DNA from 2 places in the Psychrobacillus sp. FSL K6-1267 genome. Region 2 is predicted to be linked to the other one. Evidence: predicted binding sites of a transcription regulator. Region 2 holds the regulator's gene; the other holds the start of a gene.

Region 1 (9,091 bases), 930 kb from region 2:
TATTCCTTAAAAGGTAAAATAGTAATATAGAAAACAACACAAAATATGCTTGATTTTTGCTTTAGGCGAACGCTTTTCCGCGGGGGAGCGATAAGCCATCACCGTCGCTAACGCGTCGTATGTGATGTCTTATCTGTCTCCCAACTCCCGCTGGAGTTGTCGCCTGTCGCTTCAATAAATAAATAAATAAATAAATAACTAGATTGCATGTATTGACTTCAAATTATTTCGTCACTTCGCAAAAGTCTACTTGGAAGAATCATTTACCTTTACTTTATTTAAAAGCGATACTTTTTAAAAGTTCCTTCGTCTATTGCTTTAAGGGAGGTCAGAAGATGGAAATGGAACAGCTATATAGAGACCACAGCGACCGGGTTTACGGCTACATTTACTTGCTTGTCCGCCATAAGGAATGTGCGGAGGATCTAACACAAGAAACATTTTATAAAGCATTTAAAGGAGTTGATTCCTTTAATAAGCAGGCTTCTACTGCTACATGGATACTAAAAATAGCTCGCAATGTTACCTATGATTATTTTAGAAGAAAAAGAGTGATTCAATTTTTTTCATTTGAAAAAGAGCATGATTTAGAAACTAGGGCACTTACACCCGAAGGTAGCTTTGAACAAAAAGAACAGCTTACGAGAATGTACGACTCCTTACGATTGCTAAAAAAAGACTATCAAGAGGTTATCATCCTGCGAAAGGTTCAGGAGTGCTCGATCCAGGAAACCGCCTTCATACTTGGATGGACCGAGGCAAAGGTAAAGATGAAAATGATGCGTGCACTTGAGGCACTAAAAAAGGAATTTCACCAAAAAGGAGGTTATGCAGATGGAACCGTCAAAGGAATTTGATGAGCTTTTCGCGGATATGAAGAATGTCGAGCGTTCTAATGAAGCAAGACGCAACACATGGCTAGCAGTGAAGGGACGAATGGAAAAGAAAAAACGAAGAGTATTTCCAGCCATCATTTCATTAGCAATAGTTGCGATAGCCTCCTTTCTAATCATTACGTATCTCATGCCCTCCGAACCAGAGCAAACAGCTAAGTCTCTCACTAATGAAGAAGTTATTATGGCGGTACTTGAAAGAGAATACAATGGACCAGATGAGGAGCTTGAACGTTTAATGCAGGAGTGGTTTGATCTGCAAAGCAAAACAAGCGCGGAGAGCCAAGAAGAGTACGACAAACTATTAGATTCAAAGGAATACAAAGACTATATGAATTATTATTATTCTAGCTTTAGTGAATACTTTACGGAAAATGAGTTGAAACAAGCTATTAATACTGTCATGGTCTTCAAATATAATCATTTTCTATTGGATAACGACATTTCCATACATTTAGAGAAAGTTCAAATTGAACAGGAAAAGGATCATCCAAATATTTATCGTCCTATCGTTGAAATTTCCTTAACAAACAGCCAGGGACAGAAAATTTCTCATACGTTAAAAGAAGAATTTATCTTTTCGAAAACAGAACCCGGAAAAATAGGGAGATACAACGGCACAGGCGATGTAGATGGCATACCTTTACGTGATAAAATAGAGAATTTCGAAGCCTATGTAAACACCGACAAGTAGTTCAATGAAATTGCAGAAAAAGATTAGGAGAAAACCAACTCTTTGTTGGTTTTTTTGTTGTCGGGAGCTGTTTTACGACAATGTTGCTCTAGATTACTACAATCGCCTGATGTTTTACGACAATCACGGCCTAGTTTACTACAATCTCCTGGTGTTTTACTACAATCCATTTTCTCAATCAGTCTTCTCTCCGCTTTTACTACAATCTCTTCACTTTTTACGACAATCACGGCCTAGTTTACTACAATCGCCTGTTGTTTTTCGACAATCCACGCAACAAAAAAAGAAGAGCCCTCGCTCTCCCCTTGTCCTAGACTTTTAGCATAAACTCCGCTTCGCCCTCATTAAGCTTGCCTGTTTTTTGGAAGCCGAGGCTTTCGTATAGCTTGATGGCTGCTTCGTTATCTGGCTCGGTTGATAAATAGATGCTTTCACAACCATCAAGCTGCTTTATTTCGTTCAAGATTAGCTCAATTGCTTTTCTGCCATAGCCTTTACCTTGACTCTGATGATCGATCATAAATCGGCATAGCCAGTAGTTTGAAGTTTCTTCATCTAACCCGTACATCGTAAAGCCAATAAGCTTGTCCTCAACCTCTATCCCTCTTGTAATCCAACCAGTTTCATAGACTGATTGAACGATGGATAATGCATTGGATGCTACAAATTTTTCTACTATAGTTGCTTTGCCGTCCTCGTTAGTTGATAGAAAGACAATTTTACGCCAGTTATCCTCGTTTATCTCTACTAGTTTCATTTCTACATCCCCTCTCTTTTTATATTTTATCAGAATAATAAAAACTTGAATATGCAGTATAGATTACTATTTGCGCTCGAGACCCCTGTTCCTATTTATCATCCTATAAAGGAGAAAGATTACTAGTGCAATTACCACAACAGTAGGAATAGACAACCGATTAGTATTGCTAGTTGTATAAACTTGTGGCTGTATAGTTTCCTCTTTCAAACCATATTCTCCTATTACTTCATTGTATAAAGCCTGGTATGTGTAGAGAACTGCCTCGTCGATAAAGCCTTGATTCAAATAAGGCATAGTATATTGATCAATTATACGGTCTACTTTTTCGTACGATATCGCTTCCTCTAAATCGCGATCTACTGTTATTTCAACTGTCGGCCCTCCTTGATTGATAGGATTTGCCTCAATCAAAATAACAATGCCATTTTTCTTTCTAACACTTCCTATTTTATTTTCACGTATGACCTCCATGTTGAATTGTTCTGCTGACTGATCACCTATATTATCGATAATCATGACAACCATTTGAGCAGTGGTTCCTTGTTTCAATCTGCTTCCTAATCGCTCTATTTCTAGATTAGTTTCATCAGCTAGATAACCTTCTAAATCTACTAAATAGGAATCTCTAGGAACATTAGGAATGTTAGTTGCAGCTCCTGTCGTTAACGGAAACAATAGAGAAACAAATATTATACTAACTAGCAAGTGTATAGTTCTTTTCAATAGCACCTATCTCCCTTCAAATTTAACTCTTACCCTTTTATCTATTTAAAGCCTCTATTTTTACTTTATTCCAAATATTCAAGACTAATTCATTATATACGAAAACTATCTTATTAATTTTCAAAGAGAGATGTCTTCCCGTTTTGTGGGTTTAATATAGGAAAAGAGTGGTAATGATGAATAGACTGCAATAAAAAAGGAGGTAAAAACATGGAACAATTACATAAAGAGGATTTAACTCCAAAGGAAGCGGTGGATGCACTCGAACAAATTCAAGGAAAATTTCCTGGAGCAAGAAGAGCCCATGCAAAGGGAGATATGTATGAAGCGGTATTTCATCCGAATGGCAATGCGGTACCTTACACTGTAGCGCCTCACCTTCATAGAGAAGCTGTCTCCGCTACCATCCGTTTTTCCAATAGCCCGCCTAACCCTGCTTCGATAGATTATCTTACCCCGGCAAAAGGACTGGCTGTTCAATTTCAGCTAGCAGATGGCAGTATCACCAATTTAGTGAGTGCTACTGTGCCTATGTTTGTCACTAGCAGCCCTAGAGAATTTATAGATATGATCGAAATTTTCACTGATGAAAAAACAGGAATCAAAACTATTGATAGAGGTCTTGCCATGGTAGAGCTGCTCTCTAAAAAATATCCACATAGCAAAAACGTAATACAAATCATTAAAGAGCAGGCAAAACAGCCGCCAATAAGTTACGCAGAGCTCCATTATTATCCTATACATGCCTTCTATTTCGTCAATAAAGACGGTGTTCGTCAGGCGATTAAATATGAATGGGTTCCTGTTAAAGAAACAAAGGCCCCTGCTTTGACAAGTAAATCTCTTTCAGCTAATTATTTGACCGAGGAACTAGATAACAGATTAAACCAGGCGTCAGTCGAGTTTGACCTCTTTATCCGCTTAGCGGAGGATGGAGATAATCCAAACGATGCTACAGATATGTGGCCAGAGGAAAGAAGAAAAGTGAATATTGGTCGTTTGGAAATCAAAAATAAAATACATCCTAAGGAAGACATTGTTTTTGATCCAACGATTGTACCGGAAGGCATAGAGCTAACAGATGATCCTATACTACACTTTCGTAGTGGCGCATATGCTGAATCATATGAAAGGAGAAGTAAAAATGAGTAAGGAAAATGCAGGGCACTAAAGCTCGACAAAGCATATACTTTCATATCTTGTAAATAAAAAAACACTCGAAGAATTCGAGTGTTTCTAAATGTTATGGACGCCCCTGGAGGGAATCGAACCCCCATCTCAAGAACCGGAATCTTACGTCATATCCATTAAACTACAGGGGCAAGCGACCTTTCTATTATACAAATGGAATAGGAATAATTCAAGTCAACATTTCTAAGCTTAATATTTGACCTTCCTTGACCATTCCATGTATGATAAAGTTACAACTGAGGTAGAATTTCTCAGTACACAAATAAAAATAAAAAATATAACCACCTTTGAAGGAGGCAATCCAGGATGAATTTAATTCCTACAGTTATTGAACAAACAAATCGCGGTGAGCGTGCCTATGACATCTATTCAAGATTGTTAAAAGACCGCATCATCATGCTTGGTAGTGCGATTGATGACAACGTGTCAAACTCTATCGTTGCTCAGCTTTTATTCCTAGAAGCGGAAGATCCAGAAAAGGATATCTCCATCTACATCAATAGCCCAGGCGGAAGTATCACTGCTGGTATGGCTATCTACGATACAATGCAATTCATCAAACCAGACGTACAAACTATTTGTATCGGTATGGCAGCATCAATGGGTGCTTTCTTACTTACTGCTGGAACAAAAGGCAAGCGCTATGCACTTCCAAACGCAGAGGTAATGATTCACCAACCACTTGGTGGAGCTCAAGGGCAAGCAACAGAAATCGAGATCGCTGCAAAACGCATCTTGTTCTTACGCGATAAATTAAACCACATTATGTCTGAGCGCACTGGTCAGCCACTTGAAGTAGTTTCAAGAGACACAGACCGCGATAACTTCATGACAGCAGAACGTGCAAAAGAATACGGTCTAATCGATCATATCATCGCACGCAGCGAAATGAAAAAAGACTAATAATGCCATGAAATCCAAGCGAGCTCCTGTTCGCTTGGATTTTTTTGTAACTTAGTAATGAAAGGTTGTGTAACTATTCTATATCAAATAACTTCTTTATTTATCATTCTATTTTTAGTCATCTATACCTTCAGCCTACAAAGCAAAATTAGAAAATTAGAAGAACAGCAGGACCTTCATTTTACCGGTGACGAGGATTTAGAAAAACAAATTCTAGAGATGAATAATAACGGCAGTAGCCTAGTGGAAATGGTCAAATTCGTTCGAAATGAAACAAATTTAGGGCTAGTTCCTGCAAAAAAATACGTAGATAAGATCATTAACAACGACATTTCTTCCTAATATGAGCGTGTTCATTTATATGAACACGTTTTTCTATATATAAAGCAATCTATTTTTTTAACCCTGACTATTGCCTAAAAGTTTTAAATGAAATTATAATCACTTCATAAAAGAGTTTACATTGTTTTCTCTTAAAATTGAATAGTGTAGCATGACGGAAATTAGATAACTTATTTTTCCCCATACGACTTTCTCTTTCCTACACAACCTATGATTGAAGCGGCAGGCGGCGACTCCTACGGGAAGAGGGTGACAGATAAGCCATCACAAACGACGCGAATGCGGCGGTGATGGCTTATCGCACCCCCCGTGGAAAGCGACCGCCTAAAGCGGAAATCTACATACTATCGTTCATACTTTTCAAGAAAATTGAATTTGCGACTATCTCTTTCCTACACAACATATGATTGCAGCGGCAGGCGACGACTCCAGTGGGATCAGTGAGGCAGATAAGACATCACAACCGCGCGCGTAAGCGACGGGTGATGGCTTATCACTCACCCCACGGAACGCGTCCGCCTATAGCGAAAATCTCTCCTCTCTCCTTCATTCTTTTCAAGTAACTGTTTAAATAGTTGAGTAAGTTTTTTCACATGACTTTCTATTCCTACACAACCTGTGATTGAAGCGGCAGGCGGCGACTCCAGTGGGATCAGTGAGGCAGATAAGACATCACAACCGCGCGCGTAAGCGACGGGTGATGGCTTATCGCTCACCCGACGGAAAGCGTCCGCCTAGAGCGGAAATCTACCAACTATTAGTTATACTTTTCAAGGAGATACATACGATTAAGATTAAAAAGCTGCCATACAATCCATACCGGATCATACAACAGCCTTACGATTAATTATTCTGCTTTAGAAATGAATTTAGCTAGTGATTCTACTGCTTCTGCTTCGTCAGAACCCTCAGCACTTAAAGTGATGGTAGCACCCTTGCTTATCGCTAAGCTCATGATACCCATGATACTTTTAGCGTTTACTTTTTTATCGTCTTTTTCTAAAAACACATCTGCAATATAACGATTAGCTTCTTGTACAAATAATGCTGCTTGTCTTGCTTGAAGTCCTGATTGTAATTTTACCTCGACCTGTTGTTCCGCCATAATCCTTAGCCCCATTTCTTTAAATTGATTCGCCTCTTCTTAATGCATCTGCTATTTCATCCAATTTGCGCAAACGATGGTTGACACCAGATTTACTTACGTTTCCAGTGGACACCATATCTCCTAGTTCCTTTAGTGTAACATCCTGATACTCCACTCGCAGACGAGCTATTTCTCGCAGCTTCTCTGGCAATTGGTCTAAGCCGATTGCGTTATCGATAAAGCGGATGTTCTCCACTTGTCGGATGGCTGCGCTGATGGTTTTGTTTAAATTGGCAGTTTCACAATTGACTAAACGATTGACACTGTTGCGCATATCTCGGATGATTCGCACATCCTCAAATTTCAAGAGGGCACGATGAGCTCCAGCAATGCTTAAAAAGTCAGATATTTTTTCTGCTTCCTTTAAATATGCCACAAAACCTTTTTTACGTTCAATTGTTTTTGCATTTAATTCATAATAATTCATTAAATCGACTAATGCGTCGCTATGTGTTTTATATAATGAGTATACTTCTAAGTGGTAAGATGAAGTTTCGGGATTGTTTACAGAGCCACCTGCTAAAAAAGCACCTCGTAAGTATGCTCGTTTACAGCAATTCTTTTTGACAAGCTCTGGGGAGATGGAGTATTCGAATTGAAAACCTTCCTTCAAAATCATTAAATCCTCTAGTAAGCTTTTTGCCCCTTCTCTGACACGACAAATATACACATTATTCTTTTTTAATCTCATTTTTTTGCGGACGAGCAATTCCACATCTAACTTATACATTGATTTGATAAGAGTATACAGTCTTCTGGCAATTGCCGCATTCTCTGTTTGAACATCCAGGCTTAGCATTTTATTGCTAAATGACAGAGATCCGTTCATTCGGATGAGCGCAGATAGCTCTGCTTTTGAACAGCAGGGCTTTGATTCCTCCTGCGTCATTTCTTTTTTAGTTTCAGAAGCAAACGACATATAACGTTTCCCCCTTTCTTGCAGAACCTATCTTCTTAGATTCTCATTGTCCTGCATATTCGAAAAGCCATTTCGCTACTTCGATTGCATCATGTCGCACTGCGCCATTATATACGACGGAAATGTCTTTCTTCACGATATCTATGTCTAGTGTCTCTAGCTTATCTAAATCTATTTTAACTGGTGATGCCATCTCTTGCTTATATAAATATTGAACGTTTTCAGGAATCTCTTCCTTACTTATAAGAAGAGTATCTAGGAAGTCTTCTCCTACATGGTCAATAAGCGCCTTTACATGATCATAGGCAGTATAGTTATTTGTTTCTCCAGCCTGCGTCATGAGATTACAAATATACACCTTCTTCGCCTTAGAACGAATGACAGCCTTTCGAATATCTTCTACTAATAGATTAGGCAATATACTAGTATAAAGGCTACCTGGTCCAATAGCTATAATATCCGCTTGGCGAATAAGGTTTACAGCCTCTGGTAAAGGCTTTACATCAGCGGGAGTAATAAATACCTTTTCTATTTTTTTCCCATAGTCCGGTATTTTAGATTCCCCTGTAATAATGGTTTTATCCTCAAATTCAGCATGTAATGTCACTAGCTGATTGGCAGCCGGCAATACTTTGCCATGTATATTAAGCACTCTACTCATTTCAGTAATTGCATGAGCAAAATCCCCTGTAATAGAGGTTAATGCTGTTATCATGAGATTTCCTAAGGAGTGTCCCTCTAGCTCACTGGAATGTGCAAATCGAAACTGGAACATTTCCTCTACTAGCGGTTCTACCTCTGATAATGCTGCTAAAACGTTACGAATATCACCTGGTGGTGGAATATCATAATCATCTCTCAATCTACCAGAGCTTCCTCCATCATCAGCTACTGTAACGATAGCTGTAATATCTAGCGGAAGCTTTTTTAGACCTCGGAGTAAGGTTGATAAGCCAGTACCTCCACCTAAAATGACTATTTTTTTTCGGTGTTTTGTACGACCCATTTAGTCATTCCTTCCTAATTGTAACGTCTCGATGCGTAATTATAGTTTCGTCATCCGCCTTCAAAAGGTTACCAAAATATTCTGCCAGTGTAACAGAACGATGTTGACCGCCCGTACAACCAAAGGCAATTACAAGCTGCGTTTTTCCTTCTCTTTTGTACTGCGGTATCATAAAGTTGAATAGATCAGTCAGCTTCTCTATTAAAGTCTTCGTGTCTGCCCATTTTAGAACGTAGCTAGAAACTTCTTCATTTAACCCTGATTTCAAACGAAGCTCCTCTATGTAATAAGGATTTGGGAGGAAACGCACATCAAAAACCAAATCAGCATCAATGGGAATTCCGTGCTTAAATCCGAAGGACATGACATTCACCGTAAAGACCTTGCTTCCATTCGAAGAAAATTCCTCTTGAATTTTTTCACGTAGCTCTCGAGGTTTCATCTTTGAAGTATTATAAATGAATTGAGCTCTTCCTTTTAAATCAGAGAGAAGCTCTCTTTCTTTTTTGATGC
Region 2 (9,091 bases):
GAAAATAAAGGCATTGTCCGAGTGAAGGATAGTAAAACTCAGCTATGGGATATGGAAGAGAAACCCCTACTTGTTCTACCATTTAATGCAATCCTTCCTGTTATATCGGAAACAAGTAGCTATTATAAGGTTCAAGCTCCAAATGGAGAGACATTGCTCCGAAAAGAAAATGTACAATTTGCAGAGTCTATTGAGCAACTACCAAAACTTCCACCAGAGGAAGCGGTGAAGCTGGGAGAATTATATTTAGATTTACCTTATTTATGGGGAGGAATGTCCCCATACGGCTATGATTGTTCTGGTTTTTCATACAATATGTTAAAGGCGTGTGGCTATTTGATCCCTCGTGACGCAAGTGATCAGGCCATAAAAGGAAAAGAAGTGTCGAAGGCTGACCCCTCTTTATGGAAAAGAGGAGATTTGTTGTTTTTTGCAAATGATGAAGGAACTGGACCCGTGCGACATGTTGGGTTTTACTATGGGAACGGCCAATTATTACATTCGCCTTCGACAGGTAAGTCGGTGGAGATTTTAGTATTAGAAGGCTCAAAATTAGAAAAAGAGATATGTGCAGTAAGAAGATATGACGGTTAGGGGGGAAACATATGACGGAGAATGTTCTATTATCTGTAAAGGATTTAAAACGTCATTTTGAGGTAGGTCAGGGCAGTACATTAAGAGCAGTTGACGGTATTAGCTTTGAAATTTTCAAGGGAGAAACATTTGGCCTAGTTGGGGAATCAGGCTGTGGAAAATCTACTGCTGGTCGCACTATTTTAGGTTTGTATAACCGAACAGAGGGAGATGTGCTGTTCGAAGAGAAAAATGTACATGAAATGAACGATAAAGAACGCAAAAATTATTTAAAGAAAATGCAAATGATATTCCAAGATCCCTATGCATCCTTAAATCCAAGGTCTACTGTTTTAGAAATTATCGCTGAGCCTATGGAAATTCATAAACTATATAACTCTAAAAAAGAGGTAAAAGAAAGGGTTTATGAATTGTTAGAGGATGTTGGTCTTAATCGTGATCATGCCAATCGATATCCCCATGAATTCTCTGGAGGGCAGAGACAACGTATTGGAATTGCTCGAGCCCTTGCTTTAGATCCGGAATTTATCATAGCAGATGAACCAATATCAGCATTGGATGTTTCGGTACAAGCCCAGGTAGTAAAATTATTACAGCGCCTTCAAAAAGAAAAAGGCTTGACCTACTTATTTATAGCGCATGACTTGTCTATGGTTAAATATATTTCTGATCGTATCGGTGTAATGTATTTAGGGCATATGGTTGAGCTGACAACAAGTAGCCAATTATACGATAGCCCATTACATCCTTACACTCAGGCATTGTTGTCCGCTATCCCAATTCCAGATCCGGATATCGAAGAATCTCGTCAACGAATTATCCTTCAAGGTGAGTTGCCAAGTCCGATCAATCCACCGTCAGGCTGTGTATTCCGCACTCGCTGCCCGCACGCTATGGCAATATGTTCAGAGAAAAAGCCGATTTGGCAAGAGCAAGAGCCGGGTCACTTTGTAGCATGTCATCTTTATAATTGATATTTTAAAAACCACCAGTCTAATTAACATTGGATTGGTGTTTTTTATTTACTGAGAACTATATAAATTATTACCCACAAGCTATAGACCTTTAAGTTTAGCGAAGTTGAGCAGATCAAAAAGATCTTTTAAAGAAAAATTTAATTTTATATATAGGAGTTTGTTCTTCATCCAACATTTATAATGTTGTGGATTGAAGCGACAGGGGACGACTCCAGTGGGGTGATGACTTATCGCTTCCTACGCGGAAAGCGTCCGTATAAAGCGGAAAACCACCATACTTGTTCCAAGTTTTACTTTTTTAGAAATATAAAAAGGTGCTGGAGCTTTTCTATTTTTTTCAAAGTGGTGATCTAGCTTTACAAACATTATCCCTTGATATCAAATAGAAAGGGCTATGGTTGACGGAATCTGCCTTTCATTCTTTCAACCTTTCATACGCTATTCCCATGAAAGGAATTAAATTGAAAATTTGTTTGACTCTATGTTAAATCCTAGTGTATTATGTAACTAATACACTAGGATGGTGAGGATGAAATATGAGTCAATGGAAAGGCTTGATTTGGAAAGAATGGATGGCGTATAAATCCTTGCTTTTAATTGGATTACTTATTAACGTACTGGTAGTACTAATGGGCCCATATTTGTTAAAGGTAATCTTCGGAATAGATTTTAGTTTAGGGAATGTACTGCTTGTTTTATCATCGATTTGGGTTTTGGGGCACATTATAGGAATGCCTATTTTATTCTTTGCAAGCTTAGAAAAGGATATGAAACGTTCGGACATGTGGTTTCATTCAAATGCATCTATGTATAAGCTGCTTGGGGCAAAGCTATTTGCATTTTTTGTATTCACCTTTATATCACTTTTAGTTGTCATAATAACTGCAATGATTGGTTATTGGCTTTTCCAACCCTTAGAGAATATTAGTATGGTATGGATTATGAAATTAGAGGTATATTTTTTATTTACTTCAGCTTTTGCAGCACTTACTTTTACAATCGGAATCTTGTTTACTTGGGTGATTGGCCGACTTTTAAGACCAATCAATAAAGCATTATCTAATATAGTATCTATCGTCTTCTTTTTCTTTGCATTCCATAACTACGCAAAATTTACAGAAAGTAAGCTATATGAAACACTAACTAGCTATTGGAAAGTAAACCTACCTGAGATGAATGTAGGAGAAATTAGCTCCAAAGATTTTTATATGTTTTTAGAGGTTACGGATCACTTTTACGTAGGACAAATTATATTGGAATTTGTTGTTTTTACATGCTTATTTATAATCTCAACATTTGTTTTACAAAGGAAAGTGAGAGGATACACCTATGATTGATTTTCTTCCGGATAAGCCCATCTATCAACAAATCATGGAGAAAATTTTTGGGGATTTATTAAAGGGAAACGTGAAGCCTGGAGATCGTTTACCTTCGGTAAGAGAATATGCACTAGAATTCGGTGTTAATGCCAATACAATGCAACGTGTCTATAAGGAGTTGGAGTTGTTGCACCTAACAGAGACCAAACGAGGGCAGGGGACGTTCGTGACTGAGGATATGCAAAGATTAGAAGAGCTAAGAGAAGAAATGAAGCAGACGCTAGTAACTACATTTCTTCATCAAATGGAGTCATTTGGATTTACAGAAGAGGAGATTATTGTCCAATTATCCTCCCGTAAAAGAGGTGAGTTGAATTGATTGATATAAATGGGTTAACTAAGAGGTATGGAGGCAAAATAGCGGTAAATGATGTAACAATTTCTTTTGCTAAAGGTAAAATAATTGGTTTAGTCGGTGAAAATGGAAGTGGGAAATCTACACTTTTAAAGCTGATGGCAGGGGTATTGCTTACTAAAAGTGGGTCCATTCAAATTGATGGAGAGCCTGTGTCATATCTCGTAGCTAAAAAAATAGCATATTTACCAGACGCGGATGACGTTTTTCCATATTTCACAGTGAAACAGCTATTTCGATTCTATGATTCTCAGTTCGATGATTTTAGTTATGATAAGGCTTGTATCGTAGCTGATTTTTTACAGCTAGATATACATGCCCCTTTAAAAAAATTATCAAAGGGAAATCGAGGGCGAGCAAAAATTGCCGCTACACTAGGGAGAGAGGTAGATTATTATCTGCTAGATGAGCCTCTTTCTGGCTTAGACCCAATGGTAAGACAGTCTATAATAAGAGGGTTTATACAGTTTATAGATATAGAGACACAGTCTATAATTTTATCTACTCACGAGCTGAAGGATATGGAACCAATTTTAGATGAAATTGTCGTGATGCGTGAGGGCTCGGTTATTGCTCATGAGTTGGTCGAAGATATAAGAGAATCACAAAGAAAAGATATTACGTCTTGGATGACCAACTTATTCCAAGAACAAAGAGAGAACGAGTTAGAAGCAGCAAAGTCGTATTAAATTTCCAAGAAAAATATAAATGGAATTTTATAGAACTTATTTAGTTTATAGACGTATACCTTAATAAGAACAAAATTATTGATAAGGAAGGTGAATTAAATGGAGAGAAAACCAATAGTAAGACTACAAAATCTTACTAAAGTAATCGGGAAAAAGAAAATTATTGATGATCTTACATTAGATTTATATCCTGGACAAATAACAGGATTTTTAGGGCCGAATGGAGCTGGGAAAACAACCACTATTCGAATGATGACAGGTCTTATGGAGCCGACATCAGGAGAGGTATTTATAGAGGGGAAGCCTATTTCAGAGAATTTTGAGGAGTCCATGAGCAAGGTCGGGGTGATTGTAGAAAACCCTGAAATGTATAAATATATGAGTGGGTATAAGAATTTAGTTCATTTTGCACGAATGAATAAGAATATAACCAAGGAACGCATTGACGAAGTGATTGCTCAGGTAGGACTTCAAAAGCGTATTAACGAAAAGGTATCTACTTATTCTCTAGGAATGAGACAGCGTCTAGGTTTAGCGCAGGCTATCTTACATAAGCCTAAATTTCTCATTTTAGATGAGCCTACCAATGGACTAGATCCTGCAGGTATTCGTGAATTTCGTATGTATTTAAGAAAAATAGCAGTAGAGCAAGGTGTGTCTATCTTTGTTTCAAGTCATCTGCTCGCTGAGATAGAGTTAATGTGCGATAGAATTGCAGTGATTCAAAATGGGAAGCTCTTATCTATTAAAGAGGTAAATGAACAGCAAAAATCTCATTATTACATTGAAGCATCAAATCAAGAAAAGGTAGTAGATTTCTTTAATTATAAGGAAATCACCTTTGAGTCTTTAGGAACTGGCTATGTAATCCCTCTAAACAAAGAAGAAGTTCCTGCTTTTGTTGCAGAAATGATTACAAATGATTTACAAATCTATTCCGTAACACCACATAGAAAAACATTAGAAGATCAATTCTTAGAAATTACAGGAGGTGGGCAAATTGCTGAATCTCGTACGAAATGAGTGGTTAAAGCTTTGGACTAAAAAATCAACATGGGTAATGACTATATTGCTCGTGTTGTTAATGCTTGCTTCGGCTGGTCTTGTAAAATGGGTCTATTCAATAGATATTTCACAGAGTAGTGAAGGAGAAACTATTACTGTAGAAGAGATGACTGCCATTTCTGAGGGTCCTGAACTAACTAAATATAGAACTGATAATAATTTGTCTCCTATCGTTGATGATAGTGCACAAGGGTTTATCAGCGGTCTTCCAAATATGATGTCCGTTGTCACATTATTTACGGTAGTAGTGGCTGGTGGAATAGTAGCTTCTGAATTTTCCCAAGGAACAATTAAAATGTTACTAACGAGACCAATGAAGCGATGGAAAATTCTAACGTCTAAACTAATCACAGTTGGTCTATTTGCAATTATGATGTCGATAGTTCTTCTTGTTTCGGGAATAATCTTTGGATACATTTTCTTTGATAATATTCCAGGTACGCAGTTAGAGCTAGTCGATGGCAAGGTAGTGGAGGTTTCGTACTGGGGCAGATTATTGCTTTTAACTGCTCTGTCTTTAGTAAATGTATTTGTAATTGGATCCTTAGCTTTTATGATTGGCTCAGTGTTCCGCTCTAGCTCATTAGCAATTGGAATATCTATTTTCCTAATGTTTGCAGGAGTACAAGTAACTCAAATTCTTGCAATGCTGGACTTTGAATTTCCGAAATACATTATATTTGCCAATACAAATTTAAGTCAATTTATCGGAACAAATACACCGCTAATAGAAAGCATGACCTTAAGTTTTTCTATTATAATAATTGTCGTGTATCTGTTAATATTCCTAGTAACAAGCTACTGGTCATTTACAAAACGTGATGTAACGGCGTAATTGCCTATTGCATATTTCAAAAACTTGTAGTATTCTGAATTTAACTTAAGGAAAGGAGTGAGGCATTATGGCTATTGTATATAACACAAAACGAATCAGTAAGTTCATGATGTCCCACTCTGTAATTTTCTAAATGTAGGCTGAATAGGTATTGGTTTGATTGTAAACAGACAATCGAGCTTATTTCTCCATACTTTTTGAAATTTCTTTACTAATGATCGGGAAACCATGATTGCTGATTCGTGCAATCATGGTTTTTTTGTTGCCCAGTATTTCGCCGAATAAAAAATGGCGATTAAAATATTTTTAGGGAAAATTAGGAGGAAATTTAAATTGAATTTAATCGAAAAGTATGGATGGAATAGTAAATGGGAAGAAAAGATGACGAGCAAAGGATTAGTAGGCCGAGTTTTACTCGAGCATAAACATTTATATCGAGTAGTCACAAATGATGGAGAGTGGCTATGCTCCCTTTCAGGTAAGTTTAAATTTGACAACAATCGAGAAGCTTTTCCGGCAGTAGGAGATTGGGTTGTTTTAGAGCAAATGCCAGGAGAAGAGAAAGGGATTATTCAACAGGTTTTACCGAGACAATCGCAATTCTCAAGAAAAGTGGCTGGTACAACTATGGAAATTCAATTGGTTGCAGTGAATGTAGATTATGTGTTTTTAGTGATGTCACTCAACCAAGACTTCAATGTTAGAAGGTTAGAGCGTTACTTACTCTCAGCTTGGGATTCGGGGGCGACACCAGTAGTTGTTCTAACGAAAAAAGATGCTTGTGAGCAATTGGATTATTATATCAATGAAGTCGAATCTATTGCATTTGGCGTCGAAATCTTTGCTGTTTCTAGTGTTACAGGAGAAGGAATAGAAGACTTGGCCGCTCTTCTTGGCGAAGGGAAGACAGGTGCATTACTTGGCTCTTCAGGTGTAGGTAAATCCTCCTTGATAAATGCTCTATCAGGAGAAGAAGTGATGGCGGTTAGTGACATTCGAGAGGATGATAGTAAGGGGCGTCACACAACAACTCATAGAGAGCTTTCTTTGTTACCTGGAGGAGGGCTATTGATAGATACACCAGGGATGAGAGAATTTCAGCTATGGGATTCAAGCGAGGGGATTAGCAACAGCTTCCAAGATATAGAAGAGCTTGCAATGCAGTGTCGATTTAGAGACTGTCAGCATAAACAAGAGCCTGGCTGTACGATTCAGGAGGCTATTCGTTCTGGTGTGCTAAAAGAGGATCGTTATAGGAGCTATGTAAAATTATTACGTGAACTAGCCCATATGGAACGTAAAAACGACTTGGCTGCACAAAAAACAGAGCGAGATAAATGGAAGCAATTATCTAAAGCCCAAAAAAACAATAAAAAAAGAAAAGTTTAACGAGGTACTCAATGATTTTATTACTTGATCATCACAATCAATCTGTAGCAGAAGAAATGCTTGAAGTACAGCTTCCGGCTTATCGAAAGGAAGCGGAGATTATCGGTTTTGATGGCATTCCGCAGCTTAAGGAAACTACAGAGGATATTAAAGCTTCTAAAGAAATTTATATAGGAAAGTATGAAAAGGAACAACTGCTTGGTTTTATTTCATATGAAATTAATGGAGATGAAATGGATATCTGTAGGCTAATTGTCCACCCTAATCATTTCAGGAAGGGAATAGCTACTGAGCTGTTAAAATACGTATTGGACCTCGCTCCTAATAGTGTAAGTGTTATAGTAACTACTGGTGCAAAAAATAAACCGGCGCTTACTTTGTACGAAAGACACAACTTTTCCAAAATAAAGGACATTGAAGTAGAGCCTAATTTTTTTATTACACAACTCAAATACAATTCACAAATATAAGAATATAAGTTTCCATTTTGATACAACCTAAAACTACTGACAATAAATGTTGGTAGTTTTTTTGTTGTTTTTATGTTAGGCATATCAATTGCACATACAAAAATTTCGCTATATAATATAGTCAAATATAGTCAAAGTCAGTTTTAATGAGAAGAGGTGAGAGAAGATGAGAAATATATCTGACATTATTGAAGGTTATTTGAAGTCAATTATCGAAGAAGAAAGTAGAGGGCAGATTGAAATAAAGAGAAGTGAAATCGCTGAAAAATTTCACTGTGTCCCCTCGCAAATAAATTATGTTATAAACACTCGATTTACACAGGACCGTGGTTATTTGGTGGAAAGTAAGCGAGGTGGTGGTGGGTATATTCGAATCCTCCGCGTTCGGGCCCATACAAAAGCTGAATTGATTGAGCATATAATACAAAGTCTGGAAGCCGGGGCGTCTGAGTCCGCGACAGAAGATATTGTATTTAGATTATTGGATGAAGAAGTGATAACTAAGCGAGAAGCAAAAATTATTTTAGCAGCCTTAGCCAGAACGACTTTAGCCATCCCACTGCCTGCAAGAGACGATCTAAGAGCACGAATACTTTGTGCGATGCTATTAACGTTAAAATATGAAAAAAGTGAAAAATGAACGGGGTGTTGAAAAGTGATTTGTGAAAATTGTAAGCAAAGACCGGCCAAAGTGACGGTTACACAGGTGCATAACGGAGAACACTTTGAACGACATTATTGTGAGGTTTGTGCAAATAGCCTACACCCGTTTTATGTTGAATATAAACAAGACCCATTATCTCTCCATCAGCTTCTATCTAATTGGTTTAACCACGCGGATCAGCAGATGGTTCAACAAAAACAACAGAAAACACTTGAATGTAATGAATGTGGCTGGTCTATTGAGAGGTTCTTAGAGGAAGGTAAGTTTGGATGCGCTTCTTGTTATGAAAGCTTTCGTCCTCATTTACCCCAAGTTTTAAAACGTCTGCATAATGGCAATACGACACATATTGGAAAAGCACCAGGGGTACTTGGTGAAAAAATAGCTTTAAAGAAAAGAATTGAAGCAATACGTACACAAATGAAGGATGCTGTCGAGCATGAACAATTTGAGGATGCCGCTAAGCTGAGAGATGAAGTAAAAGAACTAGAAAAACAGCTTGTCGAAGGAGGTGGCGACCACTATGTCGGTTGATAACTTTTTAGATAATTCCAGATCTAGTTGGATGGAAGGGGAAGGAGAGCATTCTGACATTGTGATGAGCACAAGGATCCGATTGGCTAGAAATCTGAATGGATTTCGCTTCCCTCTTGCATTTACAGAGGACGAAGCGC

What was found. Region 2 encodes CtsR, which represses protease genes until heat stress. Its sites were predicted from a motif close to ATGGTCAATAAAGGTCAAACA; they were not measured.
Region 1: the regulator CtsR is predicted to act here: its motif matches at 4,455-4,475, upstream of clpP (ATP-dependent Clp endopeptidase proteolytic subunit ClpP).

The regions. Positions count from the first base shown of each region.
Region 1 covers NZ_JBBOOR010000001.1:3,098,022-3,107,112, forward strand. Annotated here, with positions in the region: gene MHB55_RS15895 (RNA polymerase sigma factor) at 336-857, shown strand; gene MHB55_RS15900 (hypothetical protein) at 835-1,587, shown strand; gene MHB55_RS15905 (hypothetical protein) at 1,611-1,817, opposite strand; gene MHB55_RS15910 (GNAT family N-acetyltransferase) at 1,898-2,344, opposite strand; gene MHB55_RS15915 (TPM domain-containing protein) at 2,411-3,070, opposite strand; gene MHB55_RS15920 (catalase) at 3,281-4,222, shown strand; tRNA gene MHB55_RS15925 (tRNA-Arg) at 4,321-4,392, opposite strand; gene clpP (ATP-dependent Clp endopeptidase proteolytic subunit ClpP) at 4,568-5,164, shown strand; gene MHB55_RS15935 (hypothetical protein) at 5,222-5,506, shown strand; gene MHB55_RS15940 (HPr family phosphocarrier protein) at 6,354-6,611, opposite strand; gene whiA (DNA-binding protein WhiA) at 6,631-7,572, opposite strand; gene MHB55_RS15950 (gluconeogenesis factor YvcK family protein) at 7,616-8,578, opposite strand; gene rapZ (RNase adapter RapZ) at 8,583-9,091, opposite strand, start outside.
Region 2 covers NZ_JBBOOR010000001.1:4,031,699-4,040,789, reverse strand. Annotated here, with positions in the region: gene MHB55_RS20780 (C40 family peptidase) at 1-594, shown strand, start outside; gene MHB55_RS20775 (ABC transporter ATP-binding protein) at 606-1,568, shown strand; gene MHB55_RS20770 (hypothetical protein) at 2,108-2,908, shown strand; gene MHB55_RS20765 (GntR family transcriptional regulator) at 2,901-3,269, shown strand; gene MHB55_RS20760 (ATP-binding cassette domain-containing protein) at 3,266-3,994, shown strand; gene MHB55_RS20755 (ABC transporter ATP-binding protein) at 4,094-5,017, shown strand; gene MHB55_RS20750 (ABC transporter permease) at 4,995-5,894, shown strand; gene rsgA (ribosome small subunit-dependent GTPase A) at 6,276-7,283, shown strand; gene MHB55_RS20740 (GNAT family N-acetyltransferase) at 7,295-7,753, shown strand; gene MHB55_RS20735 (CtsR family transcriptional regulator) at 7,920-8,393, shown strand; gene MHB55_RS20730 (UvrB/UvrC motif-containing protein) at 8,409-8,951, shown strand; gene MHB55_RS20725 (protein arginine kinase) at 8,941-9,091, shown strand, end outside.